2 linked regions of the Rhizobium sp. N324 genome follow. The main gene of each other region encodes a partner of the protein of the gene in region 2 in a complex. Links are inferred from orthologs where the notes say so. Each region holds a gene or a part of one and is shown on either strand. Other genes may lie near its edges. The genes, in order: secA and secY.

The links.
Region 1: the proteins of secY (region 2) and secA are in contact, whole or in part, in a crystal structure (PDB 3DIN), measured with the Thermotoga maritima proteins. The link is inferred for Rhizobium sp. N324 from one-to-one orthologs. Residues at the interface, in WP_004081795.1 of Thermotoga maritima: Glu108, Gly109, Glu110, Glu111, Ala236, Glu237, Arg238, Arg239, Ile240, Thr241, Ile242, Gln243, Tyr244, Ala245, Arg246, Arg247, Val248, Thr249, Gly250, Arg251, Arg252, Val253, Tyr254, Gly256, Ala257, Ser258, Thr259, Tyr260, Leu261, Pro262; in WP_004082002.1 of Thermotoga maritima: Glu261, Ala262, Arg263, Lys300, Ala301, Arg302, Thr303, Ile304, Ile305, Leu323, Tyr324, Asp325, Pro326, Val329, Ser330, Tyr333, Ile336, Lys340, Phe345, Val349, Glu363, Phe364, Tyr374, Ser375, Gly376, Gly377, Glu393, Ile395, Thr482, Ser483.

The regions. Positions count from the first base shown.
Region 1 is NZ_CP013630.1:4,218,851-4,226,123, forward strand. What follows is about bases 1,351-4,577. They hold secA (preprotein translocase subunit SecA), read left to right. Parts: upstream 1,351-1,659; coding sequence 1,660-4,377; downstream 4,378-4,577. Other genes in these bases: AMK05_RS20275 (peptidylprolyl isomerase), read right to left, coding at 1,351-1,415; AMK05_RS20285 (lipopolysaccharide biosynthesis protein), read left to right, coding at 4,556-4,577. Also shown: bifunctional glutamate N-acetyltransferase/amino-acid acetyltransferase ArgJ, read right to left, coding at 1-314; more of AMK05_RS20275, read right to left, coding at 534-1,350; more of AMK05_RS20285, read left to right, coding at 4,578-5,971; AMK05_RS20290 (GNAT family N-acetyltransferase), read left to right, coding at 5,972-7,252; AMK05_RS20295 (AMP-binding protein), read right to left, coding at 7,249-7,273. UniProt on the Escherichia coli protein: Required for protein export, interacts with the SecYEG preprotein conducting channel.
Region 2 is NZ_CP013630.1:1,818,887-1,825,724, reverse strand. Bases 608-3,399 are described here. They hold secY (preprotein translocase subunit SecY), read right to left. Parts: upstream 2,778-3,399; coding sequence 1,437-2,777; downstream 608-1,436. Other genes in these bases: rplO (50S ribosomal protein L15), read right to left, coding at 3,009-3,399; AMK05_RS08765 (adenylate kinase), read right to left, coding at 790-1,440. Also shown: rpsK (30S ribosomal protein S11), read right to left, coding at 1-66; rpsM (30S ribosomal protein S13), read right to left, coding at 200-568; more of rplO, read right to left, coding at 3,400-3,485; rpmD (50S ribosomal protein L30), read right to left, coding at 3,502-3,711; rpsE (30S ribosomal protein S5), read right to left, coding at 3,726-4,295; rplR (50S ribosomal protein L18), read right to left, coding at 4,427-4,789; rplF (50S ribosomal protein L6), read right to left, coding at 4,802-5,335; rpsH (30S ribosomal protein S8), read right to left, coding at 5,378-5,776; rpsN (30S ribosomal protein S14), read right to left, coding at 5,789-6,094; rplE (50S ribosomal protein L5), read right to left, coding at 6,127-6,684; rplX (50S ribosomal protein L24), read right to left, coding at 6,677-6,838. UniProt on the Escherichia coli protein: The central subunit of the protein translocation channel SecYEG. Consists of two halves formed by TMs 1-5 and 6-10.

The sequences.
Region 1 (7,273 bases), 2.4 Mb from region 2 along the record:
GCCGACTTCGCCGTCAGCTCGGTCGCCTGGCGGCCCTTCAGGCCGGTAAAGGCATTGGCATTGCCCGAGTTGACGACGACCGCACGCGCGCTGCCATGCGGCAGATTGGCCCGGCAGAAATCCACCGGCGCCGACGGGCACTTCGAGCGGGTGAAGACGCCCGCAACGGCCGCCGGCTTGTCGAAGACCATCAGCAGCACATCGGTTCGGTTCTTGTACTTGATGCCGGCGGAAGCCGTTGCCATGCGCACGCCGCGCAGCGGCGGCATCGAGACGAAGGATTTCGGGGCGAGCGGAGAGACGGAACCGGACATGATGAAACCTGCCAATGGGCATTTCCAGGCGAAATCGGAAACGGTTCGCCGTCCGGAAATGCGACAACAACAACGATATTACAGCGCCGCGCGTCTTTTCAGACGCGCAAAGGACGCTGTAACACTTTAAAATTGCTGCATAATTTTGCCCTCAAATCGATTCCGATTTAAGGAATTATGCAGTAAAGGGCCCGGAAAAACCGGGCCCTGATGTGACTATTACTGCTTCGACGCCGGCGCGACGGGCTCACTGCCCGGCTCCGGCTGCTTGTTGGCTTGTTCGTAACCCTTGCGCAGCGTCTCGTCGCTGATTTCGATCTTGGCCGAGGCCTTCGCCTTGTTCAGAAGTTCAAGATACTTGTCGCGCATGACGAGCTGACGAACCTGATCCTGCACCTGCTCGAAGGGCGGCGGCGGGGCGTCACGCTTATCTTCGACCTTGATGACGTGATAGCCGAAATCGGTTTTAACCGGAGTCTTGGAATAGGTGCCCTTTTCAAGCGCGAAGGCCGCGTCCTCGAATTCCTTGACCATGCGGCCGCGCGAGAAATAGCCGAGGTCGCCGCCCTCGGACTTGTTCGGGTCGGTGGACTTTTCCTTGGCAAGTTCGGCGAAATCCTTGCCGGCGTCGAGCTGCTTGATGATGTCCTTGGCTTCGTCCTCGGTCTTGACGAGGATATGGCGGGCGTGGACTTCCTCCTGCTTCGGCAGCGCGGCGACTTCCTTGTCGTAGCGAGCCTTGACTTCTTCAGGCGTCACGATGTCGACGACATGCTTCTTGAAGTAGGCGTTGTGCAGCTCGCGGTCGGTGAGATACTGCATGCGCTTCTTGAATTCGTCGGTCTGATCGAGCTTCTCGGCCGCAGCATCGGCGGCAAGGAGCTTCACGTCGATGGCGGCGGAAAGGGCTGCGACCTTCTTCTGATCGTCGGGAAGCTGCGCCAGCTGCGGGTCGAGATTGGCGACGGCAAGGTCGAGTTCCGACTGGTGAATCTCCAGATTGCCGACCTTGGCGATGACGGCGTCATCGGCATAGGCCGGGGCCTGGAGCGCAACAAAAGTTGCAAACGCCAGAACGGCAAGTTTGTTGGTGCTCAACATGAAATACCCTTCACAGTTACATCGCCGCTTTCAGCATCGCCTGAATCGGCTCAAAATAGCCATCAACACCGGATTGTGGCCTTTCTGTATCCGCCAAATCCGTTGACATCATTCGACCCCCCTCTTATCTGTCACGCAACCTCGCGTCCAGAACAGTTTCCGGGCGTTTTAGCCGCGCGCCTGATTTTCGGCTGGGCCGCGAACAACAAACGCCGGGGAAGAATATTGAGAAAGGACCAGTCATATGGTCAGCTTTGGCGGTATAGCCCGCAAGTTATTTGGGTCCTCCAATGACCGCCGCGTGCGGTCCTTCCAGCCGAACGTCGCTGCCATCAACTCTATCGAAGAGAAGACCAAGGCCCTGACGGACGAGCAGCTGGCGGCAAAGACCGTCGAGTTTCGCGCTTTGCTCGCCGAGGGCAAGACGCTCGACGACATCCTGATCCCGGCCTTCGCGGTCGTGCGCGAAGCCTCGCGCCGCGTTCTCGGCCTGCGGCCTTTTGACGTACAGCTGGTCGGCGGCATGATCCTGCATTCGAATGCGATTGCCGAGATGAAGACCGGCGAAGGCAAGACCCTCGTCGCGACCCTGCCGGTCTACCTGAACGCGCTTTCCGGCAAGGGCGTGCACGTCGTCACCGTCAACGATTACCTCGCCCAGCGCGATGCCGCGACCATGGGTCGCGTCTACGGCTTCCTCGGCATGACCACCGGCGTCATCGTCCACGGCCTGTCGGACGAGGAACGCCACGCGGCCTATGCCTGCGACATCACCTACGCCACCAACAACGAACTCGGCTTCGATTATCTGCGCGATAACATGAAGTACGAGAAGAACCAGATGGTCCAGCGCGGCCACAACTTCGCGATCGTCGACGAAGTGGACTCAATCCTCGTCGATGAGGCGCGCACGCCGCTGATCATCTCCGGTCCGCTCGACGACCGCTCCGAACTCTACAATACGATCGACGCCTTCATTCCGCTGCTCGTCCCCAGCGATTACGAAATCGACGAGAAGCAGCGCTCGGCCAACTTCTCCGAAGAGGGCACCGAGAAGCTGGAAAACCTGCTCCGCCAGGCCGGACTCTTGAAGGGCAATGCGCTCTACGACATCGAGAACGTCGCGATCGTCCACCACGTCAACAACGCGCTGAAGGCCCACAAGCTCTTCCAGCGCGACAAGGACTATATCGTCCGCAATGACGAAGTCGTCATCATCGACGAGTTCACCGGCCGCATGATGCCGGGCCGCCGTTATTCGGAAGGCCAGCACCAGGCGCTCGAAGCCAAGGAAAAGGTTCAGATCCAGCCGGAAAACCAGACGCTGGCCTCGATCACCTTCCAGAATTATTTCCGCATGTACGCCAAGCTCGCCGGCATGACCGGTACGGCGCAGACGGAAGCGGAAGAATTCGCCAATATCTACAATCTCGACGTCATCGAGGTCCCGACCAACCTACCGATCAAGCGCCTCGACGAGGACGACGAGGTTTACCGGACCTTCGACGAAAAGTTCAAGGCGATCATCGAGGAGATCCTCGACGCCCATAAACGCGGCCAGCCGGTGCTGGTCGGCACCACCTCGATCGAAAAATCCGAACTGCTCGCCGAGCGCCTGCGCAAGCAGGGCTTCGACGACTTCCAGGTGCTGAACGCCCGCTATCATGAGCAGGAAGCCTATATCGTCGCCCAGGCCGGCGTGCCGGGGGCCATCACCATCGCCACCAATATGGCCGGCCGCGGTACCGACATCCAGCTCGGCGGCAACCTCGACATGCGCATCGAGCGCGAACTCGGCGAAGTCGAAGCCGGTCCGGAACGGGAAGCCCGGATCCAGGCAATCGTCGAGGAGATCAAGGAACTCAAGCAGAAGGCGCTTGCCGCCGGCGGTCTCTACGTCATCGCCACCGAACGCCATGAAAGCCGCCGCATCGACAACCAGCTGCGAGGCCGTTCCGGCCGTCAGGGCGACCCCGGCCGCTCGAAATTCTACCTCTCGCTTCAGGACGACCTGATGCGCATCTTCGGCTCCGACCGCATGGACAGCATGCTAACCAAGCTCGGCCTCAAGGAGGGCGAGGCGATCGTCCATCCCTGGATCAACAAGGCCCTGGAGCGCGCCCAGAAGAAGGTCGAAGCCCGAAATTTCGATATCCGCAAGAACCTCCTGAAGTATGACGACGTTCTCAACGATCAGCGCAAGGTGATCTTCGAGCAGCGCCTCGAACTGATGGAATCGACCAATATTTCCGAGACCGTTTCCGACATGCGCCGTGAGGTGATCGAGGATCTGGTCGAAAAGCATATCCCCGAGCGCGCCTACGCCGAGCAATGGGATGCCGCCGGCCTGAAGACCGGTGCCTTGAACATCCTCAATCTCGATCTGCCGATCGAGGACTGGGTGAAGGAAGAAGGCATCGGCGAAGACGATATCCGCGAGCGCCTGACGCAAGCCACCAACGCCGCCTTCACCGAAAAGGCCGAGCGATTCGGCGACGACATCATGCATTATGTCGAACGCTCGATCGTCATGCAGACGCTCGATCATCTCTGGCGCGAGCACATCGTCAATCTCGACCATCTGCGCTCGGTCATCGGCTTCCGCGGCTATGCTCAGCGCGATCCGCTGCAGGAATACAAGTCGGAAGCCTTCGAGCTGTTCACCGGCCTCCTCAACAATCTGCGTGAGGCCGTCACCGCCCAGCTGATGCGCGTCGAACTCGTGCAGCAGGCGCCGGCCGAACCGGAGCCGCCGCTGATGCAGGCCCATCACCTCGATCCGACCACCGGCGAGGACGATTTCGCCCCGGCGGTCTACCAGGCATCGGAAGTCATCGTTTCGCCGGAGAATCGCAATCCGGATGACCCGGCCACCTGGGGCAAAATCGGCCGCAACGAGATCTGCCCCTGCGGTTCCGGCAAGAAATACAAGCATTGCCACGGCGCCTTCGAGCAGGTCTGAGGCAAGCCGCAAAGATCGTGAAAATGCCGCCTTCGGGCGGCATTTTCTTTTCCGCGACCGCGCTGGAAAACCGCACTATCAGCGTCGGTGACAAGCCCGATCCGGAACCGTTTCTTAACCCTGTTCTGTCAAGACTTCGGGACGATTTGCCTGACCTTCAGAGTTTTGCGTGTTCATCATGGCGGTCATAGAAACAGCGGAAAAGATGCTGCCCGCGGGTCTGCGCCCGATCGGCGGCCGTGCGCTGCGCATGCTTGCGGCCGTGCTCACCGAACGTGGTGAGAAGGCGGCCGCTCAGCGCATGGCACTGACGGCCTTTTCGATCCGCACCCTCAGTGCAGCCCTCGCCTTCATCTCGCAGATCGTGCTCGCCCGGCTGATGGGCGAATATGAATACGGCATCTTCGTTTTCGTCTGGGTGCTGGTCGTCGTCTTCGGCGATCTTTCATGCCTTGGGTTCCACACGGCGATCATCCGCTTTCTGCCGCAATACCGGGCAGCCGGCGCCTTCGAGGAAATCCGCGGCCTCACCGGCACGGCGCGCATCTTCGCGCTGCTTTCCGGCACGGCGGTGCTCGCCGCCGGCATGCTCGGGCTGCATTTCTTCGGCCACATGATCCAGGTCTATTATCTCGTCCCGCTCTTCCTCGGCCTGCTCGCCATGCCGATGATCGCGCTCGGCGACATTCTGGAAGGCACGTCGCGGGCAAACCACTGGCCGGTCATGGCGCTTGGCCCGGTCTATATCGTCCGGCCGATCCTGATCATCCTCTTCATGCTGATCGCCATTGCCATCGGCGCCGAGCATACGGCCGTCACCGCGATGCAGGCAGCGCTCGCCGCGACCTTCGTCACCGCGCTCGGCCAGTATGCCGCAACGCTCTATCGCCTTCGCCGGCATTATGACAAAGGCCCGCACAAGGTCGATTTCCTCGCCTGGATCAGCGTCGCCTTTCCGATTTTCCTGATCGAGGGCGTCAGCTTCCTGCTCACCAATTCCGATGTCGTCGTCGTCGGCATCTTCCTCGAGCCGCACGACGTCGCCATCTACTTCGCCGCCGCCAAGACGATGGCGCTGGTGCATTTCATCAATTTCTCTGTCAAGGCCGCCTCCGGCCCGCGCTTTTCCTCGATCATCGCCGAAGGCGACCATGCGCAGCTGGCGGCCGCCGCCATCGACGCTGCCCGCTGGACCTTCTGGCCCGCACTCGGCGTCGGCCTTGTCGTGCTTGCCGCCGGCCATCTTCTGCTGTCGCTTTTCGGCGGCGCCTTTACATCGGGTTATGCGATCATGGCGATCCTGCTCGCCGGCATCCTCGCCAAATCGCTGGTCGGCCCGGCCGAAACGCTGCTGATGATGGCCGGCAAGCAAAACCTCTGCGTCGCGCTCTACGCCGGCGCGCTGGCGGCCAATATCGGCCTCAACCTTACTTTGATCCCGCATTACGGCATCGAGGGCACCGCAATCGCCACGGCTTCGGCCATGGCGGTCGAGGCGATCCTGCTGCATCTTGCCGTGCGCCGCACGCTCGGCATCGTCCTTTTTGCCTTCGCCAGCCCCTCCGCGGCAACGCCAGAAATGAGAGTTCGATAAATGGTGCGTATTCCTCCCATTACCGAAAGCACCGACAGCATTGCCAACCGCATGGTGCATGATCTCGCCGCGCTGCATTTCGAAGCGCCCCGGGCCGAGGCCCGCGCCGAGATCGGCCGGCCGGGGCGCGAACTCTGCGTCTATCCCGGCAAGCTCGGCTATGACCTTCAGGAAGAACTCGACTTCCTCTCCAACCGGGCGATGGAGCCGAACGTCTTCTTCTCCGGCCGCTTCCTCGCGCCCGCAATGCCGCGGCTCGAAGACCGGCAGGTGAACTTCGCCCTGATCCGCGACCACAATGCCGGCCGCAGCCGCATGCGCTTTCTGATGCCGTTTTCGGTCGACAAGCCGGGTTTTGCCGTCGGCCCGTCGATCATCCGCGGCTGGTCGAACAGCTTCGGACCGCTCGGCACGCCGCTTGTCGACAGCGAGGATGCCGCCGAGACCCTCGACAATCTCTTCGAGGGTCTGACCGCGCGCGACCTCAATCTGCCCGGCATCGTGGTCCTGCCGGATCTGAGGCTCAACGGTATCTTCGTGCGCATGGTCAAGGCGGTGGCGCTCAGCCGCAACCTCCCCGTCACCGTCACCAATCCCTATTTGCGCCCGATGCTGCAGAGCGACGAAGAGGCGCCGGCCTATCTCGGCCGCACCATCTCTTCCTCGCACATGCGCGAAATGCGCCGCCAGTGGCGTCTGCTGGAGGAACAGGGAACGACGGTTTATGCCGTCGCCCGCCAGCCCCGCGAAATCCACATCCGCTTCGAGGAATTCCTGGCGATGGAAGCCGGCGGCTGGAAGGGCAAGCGGCGCAGCGCCCTCGTCACCGATCGCTATCATACCGCCTTCGCCCGCGAAGCGGTGTCCAACCTTGCCGCCGTCGATGCCGTGCGAATCCACACGATCGACCTTAACGGCAAGGCGATCGCCGCCATCGTCGTGCTGATGATGGGTGGCGAGGCCTATACCTGGAAGACCGCCTATGACGAGAACTATGCGCGCTTTTCGCCGGGCAAGCTGCTGATGAGCGAACTCACCGAATGGCATCTCGACGACGCCAATATCGTCCGCTCCGATTCCTGCGCCGTCTCGGACCATCCGATCATGAGCCGCTTCTGGCAGGAGCGCGAGGAGATGGGAACGCTGGTGATCGGCCTGACGCAGAACAGCGACCGCGATATGCGCCAGGTCTCAGCCCAGCTCCATATGTACCGCAGCACCCGCAACATGGCGAAGATGCTGCGCGAGAAGATCATGTCGCTCGCCGGCCGGAGCGGCTAACTTTCCGCCGCCGCCTTCTCC
Region 2 (6,838 bases):
GTGAGCGACACCCGACGAGATGTTCTTGCGCTCACGACGGCGAACGCGGACGGCTTCCTTAGCCATGGTATTCCTTTCGTTGATCTCTTCACCGCCGTAATGCCAGCGGCTACACCGGAACGGCGCCTATATGGTCCCGCTCCAAACTCAAAAGAGGCCGGCGCAGACCGCCAGCCTCCCCACCCCGGTTTCCCGGAAATTACTTCTTCTTACCAGCAATTGCCTTTGCCGGGCCCTTGCGGGTGCGGGCATTGGTATGCGTGCGCTGACCACGGACCGGAAGGCCGCGGCGATGACGCAGGCCGCGGTAGCAGCCGAGATCCATCAGGCGCTTGATGTTCATCGCGGTATCGCGACGAAGATCGCCTTCGACCTGATAGTCGCGGTCGATGGCTTCGCGGATCTGAAGGACTTCGGCGTCCGTCAGCTGATGCACACGACGTTCAGCCGGGATACCGACCTTCTCGACGATTTCCTGTGCGAATTTCGGACCGATCCCGTGAATGTAGGTCAGCGCGATAACAACGCGCTTTGCAGTCGGGATGTTGACGCCAGCGATACGTGCCACGCCTATTCTCCTTGCATTCCAGTTGCCATCCGGCAAGTGGGCTTCGTTATGCGGTCTTTGGAACCGCTCGTTCAGATTTACGTCCGTAACATGTCAAAACGACCGCACCCGGACTTCCCTGGGAAATCCGCGCCGATCGCATGGAATGTCGCGAGTTGGCGCGGTGTTTAGCGGAATCACTGCTGAAAAGCAACCGTTCCGCCAAGTTTATTTTCAAAGCCTTAAAGCTTGGAAAGAATGCTTTCGACCTCTGACGTCACCTGATCAATCTCCGCCATGCCGTCCACGGACTTGAGTTTCCCCTTGGCATGGTAGTAGCCAATCAGCGGCGAGGTTTCCTTGTAGTAGACCTGCAGCCGAGCCGTCATGGTCTCCGGATTGTCGTCAGGACGGCGCTTGAAGTGCGTGGAACCGCACTTGTCGCACACGCCTTCGGCAGCCGGAACCTTATCGGTATCGTGATAGACGCTGCCGCACTGTGCGCAGGAATAGCGACCGGCGACACGGCGAACCAGCTCGTCGTCGTCGACACGGAATTCGATGACGACGGAAAGGCCGAGACCCTTTGCCCTCAGCATCGCTTCGGTGGCATCGGCCTGGACGAGCGTCCTCGGGAAGCCGTCGAGAATGAAACCGTTGGCGCAATCGGGCTGATCGATTCGCTCGGAGACGATGGCGATGACGATCTCGTCCGAGACGAGTTTGCCGGCATCCATCACCGCCTTGGCGCGCTTGCCGACATCCGTGCCCGCATTGACCGCTGCGCGCAGCATGTCCCCCGTGGAAAGCTGCGGAATGCCGTGCTTTTCCACGATCCGCTGGGCCTGGGTTCCCTTACCCGCGCCCGGCGGCCCTAAAAGGATAAGTCTCATCGCCCCCTCTTTCCTCCACGCAACTTCGATTTCTTGATCAGGCCTTCGTATTGCTGCGCGATCAGGTGACCCTGGATCTGTGCAACCGTATCAAGAGTTACGCTAACCACGATCAAAAGCGAAGTCCCACCAAGGGATAATGGAATGCCGGTTTGCGACACCAAGATCTCCGGGAGAATGCAGACGAAGACGAGATAGATTGCGCCGATCACCGTGATTCGGGTCAGCACGTAGTCGATATATTCGGCGGTGCGCTCGCCCGGGCGGATGCCCGGAATGAAACCGCCATGCTTCTTCAGATTGTCGGCCGTGTCCTTCGGGTTGAAGACGATGGCCGTGTAGAAGAAGGCGAAGAAGGCTATCAGCGCCGCATAGAGCACCATATAGAGCGGCTGGCCGTGGCCGAGGGCCGCGACGATCGACGTTGCCCAGGAAGGCATTGCCGTGGTGCTGGCAAAGCCTGCGACGGTTGCCGGCAGCAGCAGCAGCGACGAGGCGAAGATCGCCGGAATGACGCCCGAAGTGTTGAGCTTCAGCGGCAGGTGCGAGGTATCGCCCTGGAACATCCGGTTGCCGACCTGGCGCTTCGGATACTGGATCAACAGCCGGCGCTGCGCACGCTCGACGAAGACGATGACGGCGATGACGATGATCGCGACAAGGATGACCAGCAGGATGAGCGGGGTCGACAGCGCGCCGGTGCGGCCGAGTTCGAGCGTGCCCGCAAGAGCGGTGGGAAGACCGGCGGCGATGCCGGCGAAGATGATCAGCGAGATGCCGTTGCCGATGCCGCGCGAGGTGATCTGCTCGCCGAGCCACATCAGGAACATCGTGCCGCCGAGCAGCGTCAGAACGGTGGAAACACGGAAGAACCAGCCCGGCTCGACGACGAGTCCCTGGCCGCTCTCAAGCCCGGCAGCAATGCCGTAGGCCTGCAGCGCACCGAGGATGACCGTGCCGTAGCGGGTATACTGGTTGATGATCTTGCGGCCCTGCTCGCCCTCTTTCTTGAGGTTTTCGAGCGCCGGCACGACCGACGTCATGAGCTGCACGATGATCGAAGCCGAGATATAGGGCATGATGCCGAGCGCGAAGATCGCCATGCGCTGCACGGCGCCGCCCGAAAACATATTGAAAAGGCCGAGAATGCCGCCTGACTGGCCGCGGAAAGCCTGGGCATAGGCTTCGGGATTGAGGCCCGGAAGCGGAATATGGGTGCCGAGCCTGTAAACGAGGAGAGCTGCCAGTGTGAACCACAGGCGCTTCTTCAAATCCTCGGCTTTGGCAAAGGTCGAAAAATTGAGGTTGGATGCCAATTGTTCCGCTGCAGAAGCCATGCGTTTCTCCGCGCTACCAATTCCGGCGTCTCTGGGGATAGGCCGGCCCGGAATCAGTATGAAAATTATTCAAAACCGGGTTCAGTACGGATTGCAGCGCAACCCCATGCCTCACCCTTGTTTTAGTCTTACCGGCATGACGCGGGCGCGCCAGCCAACATTTTGTGAGGCCCACATATGGGAGCAAAATCGCCCGGTGTGAAGCACCCCGGGCGACATATCATCAGATTATTATTCGGCTGCAGCCGGAGCCGAAAGCAGCGTCACGGTACCGCCGGCCTTTTCGATCTTCTCGACGGCAGGCTTGGAGGCGCCTGCAACGACGATGGTGATCTTGGCCTTCAGCTCGCCGTCGGCGAGAACGCGAACGCCGTCCTTGGTGCGGCGGATGACGCCGGCAGCCTTGAGGGCAGCTGCGTCAACGGTCGCCTTGGCATCGAGCTTGCCGGCGTCGATCGCCGTCTGGATGCGAGCGAGCGACACAACAACAAAATCGGAAGCGAAAATGTTGTTGAAGCCGCGCTTCGGCAGGCGACGATAGATCGGCATCTGGCCGCCTTCGAAGCCGTTGATGGCGACGCCCGAACGGGACTTCTGACCCTTCACACCGCGGCCAGCGGTCTTGCCGGAACCCGAGCCGATACCGCGGCCGAGGCGCTTGCGGCTGTGGGTCGAGCCTTCGTTGTCTTTAATTTCATTGAGTTTCATGAGCGTTTCCTCCGTCTCACTTCTCGTCGACGACGCGAACGAGATGCTGGACAGCACGGATCATGCCGCGAACCGAAGGAGTATCCTCCAGCGTGCGGCGACGGTGCATCTTGTTCAGTCCGAGACCGATCAGCGTGCGCTGCTGAACATCCGGACGGCGAATCGGGCTGCCGATCTGTTCGATCGTGACAGTCTTCGCTTCAGCCTTCTTGGTAGCCTTGGCCATCTGTCAAACTCCTCTTATTCTTCAGAGGCGTTGCCGGAGGCGCTACGACGAGCCTGCAGCGTTGCATACTTGATGCCGCGCTGAGCTGCGATGTCCTTCGGGTGAACCTGGTGCTTCAGAGCGTCGAAGGTGGCGCGAACCATGTTGTAGGGGTTCGACGAACCAGTCGACTTGGCGACGACGTCGTGCATGCCGAGCGTTTCGAATACGGCGCGCATCGGACCGCCGGCGATGATGCCGGTACCGACCTTGGCCGAGCGCAGCAGAACCTTGCCGGCGCCGTGGCGGCCATGAACGTCGTGATGCAGCGTACGGCCGTCACGCAGCGGTACGAAGATCAGCTCGCGCTTGGCGGCTTCGGTTGCCTTGCGGATGGCTTCCGGCACTTCGCGTGCCTTGCCATGGCCGAAGCCGACGCGGCCCTTCTGGTCGCCGACGACGACGAGTGCTGCGAAACCGAAACGACGGCCGCCCTTGACGACCTTGGCGACGCGGTTGATCGCGACCAACTTGTCGACGAATTCGCTATCGCGCTCTTCACGGCTCTGGCGGTCTTCCCGCTGCGGCCTTCTTTCCTGTGCCATTGTCCTCTTCCTTTTTCTTTTCCGGGTGCAATCGGCAAATACATGTGGACCGCGTCAGCCTCCCCTTTCGGAGAGTGCCTGCGGTCCGGCGAAAATCCGGCCGGCGCCAAAAGCGTCCGGCCGGAAATTGATCAGAAGGTGAGACCGCCTTCGCGGGCTGCATCGGCAAGAGCCTTGATGCGGCCGTGATAGATGAAGGCGCCACGGTCGAATACGACCTCGGTGACGCCAGCCTTCGAAGCGCGCTCTGCAACGAGCTTGCCGACGAGGGCAGCTGCTGCGGTGTCAGCACCGGTCTTCAGAGAACCGCGCAGATCCTTATCGAGGGTCGATGCAGCGGCAAGCGTCTTGCCGGCGACATCGTCGATAACCTGAGCGTAGATGTTCTTCGAGGAGCGATGAACCGACAGGCGCGGACGGCCGTTGGCCACCGACTTGAGATGACGGCGCACGCGGTTGGCACGACGTGCAAGTGCTTCTTTCCTGCTAGCCATTTCGCGTGATCCTTACTTCTTCTTGCCTTCTTTGCGGACGATCCGCTCGTCAGCGTACTTGACGCCCTTGCCCTTGTAAGGCTCAGGACCGCGATATTCGCGGATTTCGGCGGCGACCTGACCGACCTGCTGCTTATTGATGCCGGAGACAACAATTTCAGTCGGCTTCGGAACGGCGATCGTGATGCCGACCGGCGGCTCATAGATCACGTCGTGGCTGAAGCCGAGGGCCAGCTGCAGGTTCTTGCCCTGCAGGGAGGCGCGGTAGCCGACGCCGTTGATTTCGAGCTTGCGCTCGAAGCCGTCCTTGACGCCCTTGAAGATGCCTTCGATCATCGTGCGGGACATGCCCCACTTCGAACGTGCATCCTTGGTCTGATTCACGGGCGTCACGACGACCGCGTTGTTTTCGAGCTTGAGGCTGATTTCGTCGTTAGCAACGAAAAACAGTTCGCCCTTCGGGCCCTTTGCAGTGACCTTCTGGCCATCGACCGTAGCCGTGATCCCAGCAGGCACCTGAACGGGCTTTTTACCGATACGAGACATGTTTCAATCCTGTCTGTTCGCTATGGAGATCTCTGCCCGATCTTAGAAGACCGAGCAAAGAACCTCGCCGCCAACGTTCTGTTCGCGAGCCTGGTGATCGGCCATCACGCCCTTCGGAGTCGAAAGGATGGTGATGCCGAGGCCGTTCGCGACCTGCGGAATGGACTTGACCGAGACATAAACCCGGCGGCCCGGCTTGGACACGCGGCCGATCTCACGGATCACCGATGCGCCTTCATAATATTTCAGCTCGATGCTGAGTTCCGACTTGCCATTGCCGAAATCGACAACGGAATAGCCACGGATGTAGCCTTCGGACTGCAGGACATCGAGAACACGTGCACGGAGCTTGGACGCAGGCGTCGAGACCGACGACTTGCGGCGGGAAGCGCCGTTACGGATACGGGTGAGCATATCGCCCAACGGATCAGTCATTGTCATGTAACCTGCTCCTTACCAGCTCGACTTGACGATGCCCGGCACCTTGCCGAGATTGCCCAGTTCACGCAGCGCAATACGCGACATGCGCAGTTTGCGGTAATATGCGCGCGGACGCCCCGAAACTTCGCAACGGTTGCGAATACGGGTCTTCGATCCATCACGCGGCAGGGATGCCAGCTTGATCGAGGCCTTGAACCGCTCTTCGATCGGAAGAGCCTGGTTCATGATGATCGCCTTCAACGCAGCCCGCTTAGCGGCCTGGTTGGCGACCGTAGTACGGCGGCGCTTGTTCTTTTCAACTGCGCTTGTCTTCGCCATGTCAGGTTCCTTTTCTACGCTCGTCGTTACGGTTATTGACGGAACGGGAAGCTGAACTCTTTCAGAAGAGCCCGTGCTTCGTCGTCGGTCGTCGCCGTCGTGCAAACGATGATGTCCATGCCCCACATCTGATCAACCTTGTCGTAGTTGATCTCAGGGAACACAATGTGCTCCTTGATGCCCATGGCGAAGTTGCCACGGCCGTCAAAGCTTTTCGGGTTCAGGCCGCGAAAGTCGCGAACGCGCGGGAGCGCGATGTTGACCAGGCGATCCAGGAACTCGTACATGCGGGCGCCGCGCAGGGTGACCTTCGCGCCGATCGGCATCTGTTCGCGGACCTTGAAGCCTGCGATGGAGTTGCGTGCGCGGGTGATGACCGGCTTCTGGCCGGCGATCGCTGCGAGGTCGGCGGCAGCTACCGTCGGCTTCTTCGAGTCAGCGGTCGCTTCGCCGACACCCATGTTGATCACGATCTTGTCGAGCTTCGGGATCATCATCTCGTTGGCGTAGGAGAACTGCTCCTGCATCGCCTTGCGGATGCGCTCGACATATTCCTTCTTGAGCCGCGGCTCGTATTTTGCCTCAGCCATCGATCACTTCTCCAGAACGCTTGGCCACACGGACCTTCTTGCCGTCAACAACCTTGAAACCGACGCGGGTCGGCTTGCCGTCCTTGTCGATGATTGCAACGTTGGAGAGGTGAACCGGGGCTTCCTTGTTGATGATGCCGGCTTCCTGGGTCTG